DNA from 2 places in the Arsenophonus endosymbiont of Crataerina pallida genome. Region 1 is predicted to be linked to the other one. Evidence: predicted binding sites of a transcription regulator. Region 1 holds the regulator's gene; the other holds the start of a gene.
The links. Region 1 encodes Fur, which represses iron uptake genes when iron is present. Its sites were predicted from a motif close to ATAATAATGAGAACNACTATCAA; they were not measured.
Positions count from the first base shown of each region.

Region 2: the regulator Fur is predicted to act here: its motif matches at 2,553-2,575, upstream of sufA (Fe-S cluster assembly scaffold SufA).

Region 1 covers NZ_OZ026540.1:2,511,731-2,518,040, reverse strand. Annotated here, with positions in the region: gene glnS (glutamine--tRNA ligase) at 1-686, shown strand, start outside; gene AACL31_RS13435 (lipase family protein) at 898-1,878, shown strand; gene fur (ferric iron uptake transcriptional regulator) at 1,955-2,422, opposite strand; gene fldA (flavodoxin FldA) at 2,582-3,112, opposite strand; gene ybfE (LexA regulated protein) at 3,305-3,586, opposite strand; gene AACL31_RS13415 (type I secretion system permease/ATPase) at 3,769-5,925, opposite strand; gene AACL31_RS13410 (HlyD family type I secretion periplasmic adaptor subunit) at 5,929-6,310, opposite strand, start outside.
Region 2 covers NZ_OZ026540.1:2,347,759-2,354,068, forward strand. Annotated here, with positions in the region: gene sufC (Fe-S cluster assembly ATPase SufC) at 1-550, opposite strand, end outside; gene sufB (Fe-S cluster assembly protein SufB) at 595-2,094, opposite strand; gene sufA (Fe-S cluster assembly scaffold SufA) at 2,107-2,478, opposite strand; gene AACL31_RS12535 (hotdog fold thioesterase) at 2,804-3,214, opposite strand; partial or broken gene ydiJ (D-2-hydroxyglutarate dehydrogenase YdiJ) at 3,211-6,269, opposite strand.

The DNA.
Region 1 (6,310 bases):
CATTGGAATCTTGTATTCGTGATGATCTAAATGAAAATGCACCACGGGCAATGGCGGTATTAGATCCCATAAAGTTAGTGATTGAAAATATGTCTGCTGATGAGCAAATGCTGACGATGTATAATCACCCCAATAAACCTGAGATGGGCACTCGACAAGTGCCATTTAGTCGGGAACTTTATATCGATCGAGCTGATTTTCGTGAAGAAGCTAATCGGCAATATAAGCGCTTAGTTTTGGGTAAAGAAGTGCGTTTACGAAATGCTTATATTGTACAAGCTAATCGGGTTGATAAAGATGCAGAAGGCAACATTACCACGATTTATTGTACTTATGATGCTGATACATTAAATAAAGATCCTGCTGATGGACGTAAAGTCAAAGGGGTTATCCATTGGGTCAGTGCATCACATGCCTTGCCAGCAGAGATCCGATTGTATGATCGCTTATTTACTGTGCCTAATCCTGCCGCAGAAGAGGACTTTTTAGCTACCATTAATCCTGATTCTTTAGTGATTCGCTATGGGTTTGTTGAACCAAGTTTAATTACCGCGCAACCGGGAAAAGCTTATCAGTTTGAACGCGAGGGTTATTTTTGTGCAGATAGCCATGATCATACAGCTAAGCAGCTGGTATTTAATCGCACTGTAGGCTTAAGAGATAGTTGGGCAAAAATAGCAAGCTAAGAAATTACCCCGTTAAGAGTTATGGTAAAAGCGTGGTTTATAGCCACGCTTTTTATTAAAAAATATCGTCATTATTGTTAACGAGATATTTTTATTAACAGAAAAATGGCTTTCTGTTATAAATTTTTATTCGTTTAGAGCAAGTCAAAAAAATATGTAGTCAATATCCTTATCAAAAAAATCAATTGGTTACTAACAAGGATGTTATATCATGCTTAAGTTTATTAATTCATCTCTTCCAATAGAAAAAGCGGTTTTACAAGCAGAACTGCAAACGATATCACCTAAGATCAATTTCACCTGTCCATTAAAAAGTATTTATAACAGTGATGCCTTTATATCGGTACAAAAAAGACCATTAAAGGGTTTGCATACTTGTCAAAAATTAAGTTTTCCAATAGATAAAGCCAGCAGTGAGCAACGTTATCATAATGCTCTATTGGCTGATTTTGTTTACAATCGTGACTTTACAATTTTAGAAGCAACCCAGTGGGGAATTGATCGTGAATTGGTAAGGTTTGTGTCTAAAATGACTAATATAAAACTTTATCCACAAGATGGTCTATTAGAAGATAGTCATACTGGATTGGTGGCTTATATCTTTCGCAATAAGGTTGAGCGGGAAATTCGATTGGTATTTGGTGGGACAACCAGCGGTCATGGAGTGAGCGGTGGAGCTCCGCGTTATATAAAAAATATTAATAATTTTATTAAGCAATGCGAGGCGAATGTTCATAATGTATTTGGTGGTGTTCCAGCTTGCTATAAGCAGGCTGCGCAATTAATGCATAATCTGCAACAACTGGTTCAAATGGATGGGGAATGGAATGGATACAGGCTTTCAACCAGTGGTCATTCATTAGGTGGTGGTTTAGCTGCTTATGCAGCACTGAAGGTATCTAGCAAAGAAAATGTTATTTTGGCGGAATGTTTTAGCAGTGCTCAATTTGGCCGAGGTTTACAGCGCGATTTGTTAAAGCAACATGGTAGTTTAGATTTAGAGAAGGCTATGCATAATATCAATCATCATTATGTCGAAGGTGATGTTATTCCGAAGATGGATAAATTTTTTGCGGTTGATCATATTGGTAAAATTAATATTATTCCCCAAGCAACGAACAAAAAAGACAACTTTTTAGCGGCACATTCAAATTATGTCAAGCATAGTCTTATTTATGCGCTACAAACTTGAAAATAAAAGGAGAAATTGGACTGCAATTATCCTTTTATTTTTAACTGATTAATAACAAAAATAGTAATAGGCTGGGTTATTTTTCTTCTTTACTATTGCGGGCAGGGTGGCCCAAATCGTTTTCATCACAATGATCTTTTTTGGAGCAATGTCCATATAGATAGAGACTGTGATTAGAGAGCTTGATGCCATGACGTTCCGCAATATTTTTTTGTCGTGTCTCAATGGATTCATCGCTGAATTCAATGACTTTACCACAATCTAAGCAAATTAAGTGATCATGGTGATGTTGTTGTGTCAACTCAAAAACCGATTTACCGCCTTCAAAATTATGGCGAGTAACAATACCCGCGTCATCAAATTGATTTAGAACACGATAAACCGTTGCGAGGCCAATCTCTTCCCCCATATCAATGAGTTTTTTATAGAGATTTTCCGCACTGACATGATGGCATTCAGGCTCTTGTAATACCTCTAAAATTTTTAAACGTGGAAGTGTTACTTTAAGCCCTGCATTCTTCAATGCTTTACTGTTGTCGGTCATGCGGATCCTACCTTGTTGCATTAGCAGTGAATTCAATAATATCAAAACATCGTTAACAGTAGTATACTGTTTATTTCAAACTAATTTTACAATTATATATGTCATAATATCATTACACAATTTGCAGGAATTATCATATACAAAAAATATTGACAGCTATCAATCGATAATAGTTTGTAAATTTAGCTCTTCGGATATTTGTTTTACCCAGCTTTCCACTCGCTCAGCGGTTAGTTCCGGTTGCCTGTCTTCATCAATGGCAAGGCCAATAAAGTTAGAGTCATCAGCGAGCCCTTTTGATGCTTCGAAGTGGTAACCTTCTGTTGGCCAATGGCCAACAATGATAGCACCATTAGGTTCAATAATCTCTTTCACAGTACCCATAGCATCACAGAAATATTCCGCATAATCTTCTTGATCGCCACAACCAAAAATAGCTACTAGCTTATTGGTAAAATCAATTTCTTCTAATGTCGGAAAGAAGTCATCCCAATCACACTGTGCTTCACCATAATACCAGGTAGGAATACCGAATAGTAAAATATCAAATGCTTCAATATCCTCTTTACTGCTTTTAGCAATATCATGAATTTCAGCAATATCAGCGCCGCCAAGGGTTTCTTGGATCATTTTGGCAATATTTTCTGTATTGCCAGTATCACTGCCGAAGAAGATACCTATGATTGCCATAAAGTAAATAAACCTCTTAATTTTAATTTGAGTTGTTTTGTTATCTTATCTTATCGTTATTAACAGTAGTAATAGCAAAGATAATAACGATTGATTAATAAATAATTAAATAACCGTTATTTTGACGAAAATAACGGCATAATTCTGTCAATTTTGTGTGTTTTAGGCAAAATAAACCAGTAAAATTGCAATTCATCGGTTTTTCTTTGCTAATTGTGTCAGCAATATTTGTTCTATTAATTCACTACGGCTTATTTTTTGTTCTTGAGCTAGCATATTTAATGCCGCAACAGCACGCTCATTGATTTTTAGTTCGACACGGCGTAAACCTTTGCTTTTATCACGTTTTAACTGATTACGTTTATTAATTTTTAATTGTTCATGTCGAGATAAAGGATTGGTTTTTGGACGCCCTGGTCTAAGTTCATCGGCGAATAAATCCCGGGTTGTGCGATCAGTCTGCTCTTTTGCCATAAATTTAAATGTTGATGGAAATTTGCTAGTTACTTAAACCAATCATACCCTAGCATGATAACTATCGCTACTAACAGATAAAATATACTCAATTGATAAAGCAGCCTATTAGTGAGTAACTGAAGTTAGCAATAGCCAGTAAAACGTATAAAAAGTGATCTTACTGGCGACTGGCGTTATTTTTAAGCATTAATTTTTGTCATTGTTCCTATTTGTTGATGCCAGAGTTGAGCATAAAACCCATTTAACTTGAGTAGATTATCATGGCTATCGAGTTCAATCACTTGACCTTCATTAATCACACAAATTTTATCAGCATGACGAATGGTATTGAGGCGATGGGCAATACTAATAACAGTTCGACCAGCAGACAAATAATGCATATTTTTCATGATAGCGGCTTCTGAATCATAATCTAGTGCAGAAGTGGCCTCATCAAGAATTAAAATCTGTGGTTGTGTTAACAGAGCTCGGGCAAGTGCTATACGTTGCCGTTGTCCTCCTGATAAATTCATACCTCTCTCTGCTAACTGTGTATTGAAACCTTGAGGAAGTTGTTGAATAAAATCCAGTGCGCCTGCTATTTGCGCTGCCTGGGTCATGGCTTCGTCAGAAGCTGCCGGTTGGCTTAAGCGGATATTATCTGCTATCGAGCCTGCAAACAAAATACTTTCTTGAAGTACTACACTCATATTAAGACGTAAAGCAACGGGATCGGCGACAGCTAGATCCATACCATCAATAGTAATTTGACCCTGCTGAGGAACATAAAGTCGTTGTAATAACTTTGTTAAGGTACTTTTTCCTGATCCTGAAGGGCCTGTGATACCGATAAATTGTCCGGCCTTAATTGACAAGGATAGGTTCTGCAATACTTCTGGCATGTCGTTAGCATAACGAAATCTGATATGATTAAATTCAATATTACCATTAATAGATGCTGTATTGGCTAACCCCTTTTGGCCAAATTCAGTAGGTTCATCAAGAATATCACCAACACGTTTAAGGGCGATAAGGGTATGCTGAAAATCTTGCCATACTTGCGCCAGACGAAGGATCGGTTGAGTAACATGTGCGCTAAGCATATTAAAAGCAATTAATTCTCCAGGACTAAGTTGGCCTTGCATAACGGCTTTAACACCAAACCATAATAGAATAGCAGTAGTTATTTTATTGACCAGTGTAATAATTTGACTGGCAATGATACTGCTTTTTTGCACTTGGAAGCTTTTTTGTAATTGGTGACTTAAGATTTTTTGCCAGCGTTGTAAAAACCTATTCTCGGTGGCGGTTGCTTTAACGGTTTCAATACCCGTGATTGTTTCAGTAAGAAAAGTGGTATTATCGGCTTGAGCTTCATACTCTTTTTCTACCCGTTTACGAATAATCGGGCCAATTAATAGCCAAAAGATAAAATAGATAACCAATGAACCAACGACGATGCCAGCAAGTTGGGCACTGTAGTTGAATAACACGACAATAAATAATGTGACAAAAAATAGATCGATAAACAGCATTAATGTTGAGCCAGTGAGAAATTGCCTAATTTGCGCCATCTCACGAACTCGGGCAATAATTTGCCCTGTTTGTCGCTGTTTAAAATAGTCAAGCGGCAGTCCTAATAAATGACGATATAAGCGGCCGGATAATTCAGCATTAATTTGGCCAGAGGTATGATTAAAAATTTTATTACGAATAAAACTATAAATAGGTTCGGCTATTGCTAATGAGACAATGGCAAATGCTAAAACATGTAAGCTATTTAGGCTACGTCCTACCAAGACTTTATCAATCAGATGTTGAAAAAGAATTGGGTGAATAAGGGCAAATATTTGTACAACGCTGGCGAGTATAAAAATATCTCTTAGTTGTTTATTTTGCCTAAGAACTGAAGGGGAAAACCAATCTAATCCAAACTTGATTTTTTTAGCAGTTAATTTTTTTTCCGCCACGAGCAGTACTTTAAATTTGATTGGTTTTTTGGGCTTATTATAATGAGGAAAAGTTAATGTTTTCTCTGAACACGGATTTATTACTTCAATAATTTGTTGCGTTATATTGGTAAATATCCACCATACGCCTTCTATTTCAATTAAAGCGGGTAACGGAATATGTTCCAGTTCAGCTGGTGTAAAAAAGCTTACTTTGCTTTTTAATTGCATATAATCCGCACACTCTCGTAACTGCCAGTCGGTTAGATGTTCAGATTCTAATCCTAAGGAGTGAGTTAACTGTTCAATTGTGATGGATTTACTCAGTTGTTTACCCAGCCAGATTATTGCATCTAGGGCTTGGTTAGTGGCGTTATTAGCTATTGCTACGCTAGAAAAAGTTTCCATCGCTTATTTCTTCCGCATTGATTCGGACAGATATTCACGAATTGGGCTTAAGAGATAATCAATCACACGCCGTTTATCGGTTTTGATTTCTGCCACAATGGACATGCCTGGTGTGATATCAATTGAATGACCATCAACCATCAGATTATTTTGTTTCAGGCTGATTTGCGCGGGAAAGATAAGTCCTAATTGCTCATCTTGGGCTGAATCACGGGAGATTGATAATACTTCCCCCTCGATAGTACCATAACGGGTATAAGGGAAGGCATCAACTTTAACGGTGACGTTTTGCCCAGGGCGAATAAAACCAATGTCTTTATTTAAGATCTTAACTTCAGCAATTTGCACATCGTTATCTGGTACAATGACCATCAAGTTTTGTGCT
Region 2 (6,310 bases), 160 kb from region 1:
CAACTTTTAAGGCATCAATATCAAGACCCGAGTCAGTTTCATCTAAAATACATAACTCAGGCTCTAACGCTGCCATCTGTAAAATATCATTGCGCTTTTTTTCTCCACCAGAGAAACCGACATTTACTGATCGAGTAAGTAAATCTTTCGGCATATCAAGTAGTTCAATTTTATCTTCAATAAAATCCTGAAAATCAAATCTATCTAGTGGTGGCTGCTTACGATACTCTCTTACTGCATTAACCGAGGTTTGTAAGAAAAATTGATTACTTACGCCAGGAATTTCCACTGGATATTGAAAGGCTAAAAATATACCTTCTCCTGCACGTTCTTCCGGCGATAACTCAAGCAAATTTTTATTTTTGAATAGAATTTCACCCTGTTCTACTTGATATTCTTCACGTCCTGCCAGTGTCGCTGATAATGTACTCTTGCCTGATCCATTAGGCCCCATGATTGCATGTACTTCACCCGCTTTTACTTCTAGATTTAATCCGTTAAGAATTTGATTACCTTCAATACTGACATTTAAATTTTTAACACTTAACATTTCATTGGCCTTTGAATAACTGAGTATTCTTTTAATAGGAACCATCAACCCACACTATGCTCCAAACTAATTGCTAACAATTTTTGTGCTTCAACGGCAAACTCTAATGGTAATTCAGAAAAGACATCTTTACAGAAACCATTTACGATCATCGAAATGGCGTCATCCTCACTAATACCTCGTTGCAAACAATAAAAGAGTTGATCTTCACCAATACGAGATGTTGTAGCTTCATGCTCTAACTGTGCGCTACTATTTTTTACTTCAATATAAGGAAAAGTATGCGCGCCACATTGAGTGCCAATTAACATAGAATCACATTGGGTATAATTTCTGGCATTTTCTGCCGTCGGTAAAATCTTTACTAAACCGCGGTAACTATTTTGACTACGACCAGCTGAGATCCCTTTAGAGATGATGGTGGAATGCGTATTCTTACCAATATGGATCATTTTTGTACCGGTATCAGCCTGTTGATTACCATTGGTTAATGCCACTGAAAAGAATTCCCCCACCGAATTATCCCCTTGCAAAATAACACTAGGATATTTCCAAGTAATAGCCGAACCTGTTTCAGACTGTGTCCAGGACATTTTGGCATTCTCACCCTCGCATAAGGCGCGTTTGGTGACAAAGTTTAAAATGCCACCGGTTTCACTTTCACCACCTGAAAACCAGTTTTGTACGGTAGAATATTTTACTTCAGCATCTTTATGAATAATAACTTCAACTACCGCAGCATGTAATTGATAGCTATCTCGCACCGGAGCAGAGCATCCTTCAATATAACTAACGTAACTACCTTCATCAGCAATCAAGATAGTGCGCTCAAACTGACCGGTCTTAGCTGAATTAATACGGAAATAGGTTGATAATTCCATCGGGCAACGAACTCCTTTTGGCACATAAACAAATGTCCCATCAGAAGCGACAGCAGAATTTAATGCCGCAAAAAAATTGTCTCGATTAGAAACGACCGTACCAATATATTTTTTTACTAACTCAGGATACTGTTGGATAGCTTCACCAAAAGAGCAAAAAATAATACCCAGTTTCGCTAATTCGCTACGATAAGTTGTTGAAACAGAAACAGAGTCAAAAATAGCATCTACCGCAACCAATTTACCCTCACGGACTGGTACACCAAGTTTATTGAATGCTTCTTCAACTTCGGCGGTCAGATAATTATTGCTATGCTCATCCCCACCCGCTGCCGATGAATCAGTTTCAGTTTGACAAGTATCATCGCAACTATTGCAGGATGGCGCTGCATAATAACTATATTCCTGGTAGTTTAAATCAGGATAATAGCCTTTAAGCCAGTGGGGTTCTTCCATACCCAACCAATGTTGATAAGCCTCTAAACGAAACTGCAACATCCAATCAGGTTCATTACGTTTGGCTGAAATCGCTTTGATGACCTCTTCATTGAGACCTTTAGCTAATTCATCCGTTGCAACCTGAGTGAAAAACCCCTCTTTATAACGATGCTCCGCTATCCATTGTTGAACATCATCACCAATTTCTATATTACGCTGTGACATAATTTAATTCACTTAAATACCAAAGCTTTCACCACAACCACAAGCGTGTTGAGCCTTAGGATTATTAAATTTGAATACTTGATTAAGTCCCTCACGAACATAATCAACCTCAGTACCATCAATAAATGGCATTGCTTTTAGAGGAACAAAAAGTTTGGCGCCATTATTTTCAAACAGCAAATATTCTTTAGTTGGATTATCTATCAATGTAATGACATAACCAAATCCTGCACAACCTGATTGCTTGATATTAAGAGATAATCCCTGACTAGCAGGATTTTTTTTCATTAATTTAAGAATTTGAGCAGCTGCTTTATCGGTTATGGTAAGGCCCTGCCAAGTTGTTTCATTCAAAGAAAAAGTATCAACATGCTCTGCCATTATTGACCTCACAAAACTAATATTTTGACTAGATTACACTATCAATGTAACTAGACTTTTTTTGTTTAATATTATATATGGTAATGATAACATTTCTCACTTCAACCATTTATTTTAAGCGGATATTTTTATTAGAGTGTTTTTTCAGCAAAAAGTGGCGTTTATTTTACTGTTTTTTTACGATTCCTAATTTATCAATCATATTAACATGTTGATAAACATTAAAAAAATAAAATAAACTCGCAAATTCAGCAATATTTAACGTGACGAACAAAGTATCGCTAAATCATCGAGTTTTTGTCGTTTAGTTATCTTTAAGTGCTAATCATTAAATGATTACTGTTGTCAAACGACAAATACAACTCAGTCTTAATTGTTCATCAAAGATTTTTATCGACCAGACTTGTCGCCGGCGACCTAGATGAATTGCACTACATACGCCACGTACTTTTCCTGAAGATACCGGCCTAATATGGCTAGCATTAATTTCGGTGCCAACTACTTTTTGATTATCTTGAGTGCAGAGATAACCAGCTATCGAGCCTAACGATTCGGCTAATACCACCGAAGCACCACCATGTAGTAATCCAAACGGCTGCATGGTACTTTGATCAACCGGCATTGTTGCTTCAATAGTATCGTCACTGATACTTAACATAACAATCCCTAAATGGGATAACATGCTGTTATCACTCCAACTATTAATTTCTTCGAGGGTATAAGAACGCTGCCAAATCATTTAAATATCTCCAATAACGCTTGTAAAGGATGTTTTATTGTTTCATTTTCAATTCGTTTTACTTGACTGCGACAAGAGTAACCTGTTGCTAGACAACGTGTTTTGGGTAATTTTTGTAATCGATTTCCCCAAGATAAGGCATAAATTCCCTTTGAATTAGCCAGATGTTTAACCTCATGACCATAAGTTCCTGCCATGCCGCAACAACCAACATTAACATTAATAAGTTGACGACCAAACTGAGCAAAAATTTTAATCCATTGTTGGGCACTATCAGCTAACAATGACATTTCGGTACAATGCCCTAATAGATACCATTTTTCAGCCGTTAACTTCGCTGCTGGCTTTGGCGCTAATACTGTCATCAGCCACTCATTAACTAATTTAACTTCGAATTTATCCCGTTTATTACCAAGGATCTGGCTATATTCATCGCGATAACAGAGCACTAAGGCTGGATCAATACCGACCATCGGAATTGATAATTGCGCTAAGCGGTTAAGAAAATCCGCTGTTTTTTGCGCTGTTTTGGCAAAACGGGTTAAATATCCTTTAATATGCAACGCTTTTCCATTAGCAGAAAATGGCAACAATATAGGCCGATAACCTAATATTTCAATTAAATGTATAAAATCTGCAACTACCCTTGCATCATAATAACTAGTAAATGGATCTTGGACGACAAAAACAAATTGGCTGCGAGTCTCTTCAGGTAAGCTTTCTAATTGTGGCAATGACAGAGACAATGCTGCATGACCAGCCAATTGTTGTTGTAAACTGGGTGTAGACAGTTGAGGAAAATCCGTTAGTCCAATCACCTTGTGACCTAGGGTTTGTATCCACCCTTGCCGTAATATAAAATTAAACCAGCGTGGTTGTTTTGCCATCAGCGGCAAAGTTAATTCAATATTGGCAACCACGTAGTCACTAATTGGTCGCAAATAACGACTATAATAGAGGGCTAAAAATTTTGCCCTAAACGTGGGAACATCAATTTTAACTGGGCATTGGGTTGAACACGCTTTACAGGCTAAACAACCCGCCATCGCCTCTTTTACTTCATGGGGAAAAATCATACTGTCCACTCTTAGCTCGCAAGGTATGGTATAGGCGTGTTATTTTTTGCAGCCAAGAGAGTTTATAACTATTAATATCTTCTGCAAATAACGCTAAGTTTACGCCTTGCTTAACCTGTAATCTTAACCATTCTCGCATTAATGTTGCTCGGCCTTTTGGCGAATGAATTCGTTGCTGGGAAATTTTCATTGAAGGACACATTGGACTATTAACGTCAAAATTAAAGCACAAGCCATTACCATTACAGGCCATAACCTGCTCAAATGTTTCCCTCACTTTGATCGGGATAGTGCGATCATAAGTTCCTCTTTTTACAGCATCGATAGGCATTAACGGGAGCGCTACATTAATTGATGAGCATATTTTTCCTGGGTTTAATTGATTAAAGGGATCAAATGCGGTTTTAATTTGACAGAGTATTTGATAAAGCTTTTCACCAAAAAATTGTGGGCCATAGGCGGAGCGAAAACCTTTACCGTGTTCCCCCCATAATAAGCCGCCATATTTAGCAGTAAGTTGAGCAATTTGATCTGAAATTTGTTTCATTAATACTTCTTGTTGAGGATCACACATATCCATCACCGGGCGAACATGTAATACCCCTGCATCAACATGTCCAAACATGCCATAAGCTAAATTATTGCGGTCAAGCAACGCACGAAATTCAGCAATGTAATCGGCTAAATGCTCCGGTGGCACGCAAGTATCCTCTACGAACGGTATCGGTTTTGCTAATCCTTTGGTATTAGCCAACAGGCCAACTGCTTTTTTTCTCATTCGTATAGATATTTTCAATATCTGCTAATTGATGGCATATATGATAATCAAGGATCCCCGAATTACCGGCTTGAATTAACTTATCCAATTGTGAACATAAACGGGTTAATTGTTGATTAATTTTTTCTTCACTATCCCCACTAAATTCAACAATATTTAATGCTGATAATTTTTTGTCATCAACATCGTTAATTAATTTACTCACTGAATGCCAGATAATATCATCACGCGCTAAAGAGAGGATTTTAGTATCAACCGTTTCCACTGATAATGCTTTGGCTGCCACCATAACTGGTGCATTCCGTAACGCTGAATCAAATGAGTCATACTTTATATTAACTAATCGTCTTATTTTAGGTAATGGAGTAATATTTAGCTTAGCTTCGGTAATGAAAGCCAGCGTCCCTTCAGAGCCGGTTAAAATTCGGGTTAAATCAAATTGCGTCATAGTATCGTCAAACACGTGTCGCAAATCATAACCGGTTAAAAATCTATTTAATCGCGGAAATTTAGCCAAAATTAGCTGTCGCTGCTGACGACAATGGTGATAAACGGTGCTATATATGCGACCAATAGTTGATTGCTGCTGTGAAAAACGCTCCGCCAACTCAACTGTCATCGGATAGGTTTCTAATACCTCTCCACCAAGTAAAATAGCTTTAACACTCAGTACATGATCCGATGTTTTACCATAAACTAATGAGCCTTGACCTGAGGCATCAGTATTGATCATGCCACCCAAAGTGGCTCGGTTACTGGTTGATAATTCAGGTGAAAAGAAATAACCATAAGGTGCCAAAAATTGGTTAAGTTGATCTTTTATCACACCAGCTTCGACTCTAACCCATTTTTCTGCCACATTAATTTGCAAAATTTTTTGCATATAGCGCGACATATCAACCACAATGCCTTCAGTCAAAGCCTGGCCATTGGTCCCTGTGCCACCACCTCTGGGTGTAAAGGTTAATGACTGAAATTGTTTATCAATGGCAAGTTTCGCCAACAATTGAACATCGCTAGTCGAACGTGGATAGACAACAGCTTGAGGTGTAAGTTGATAAATACTATTATCTGTTGCCATTGATAAACGTTCAGCATAACTGGTGGTTAAATCTCCGCTAAAACCTCGGTCTTTTAATGTCGTTAAATAGGTTGTTATCTGCTGACTGATTTGATGAGCGCGTCCTATACGTGGGATCATTATACTAGTAACTCTTTTTAATTAGTGTTCACTTTGCAATT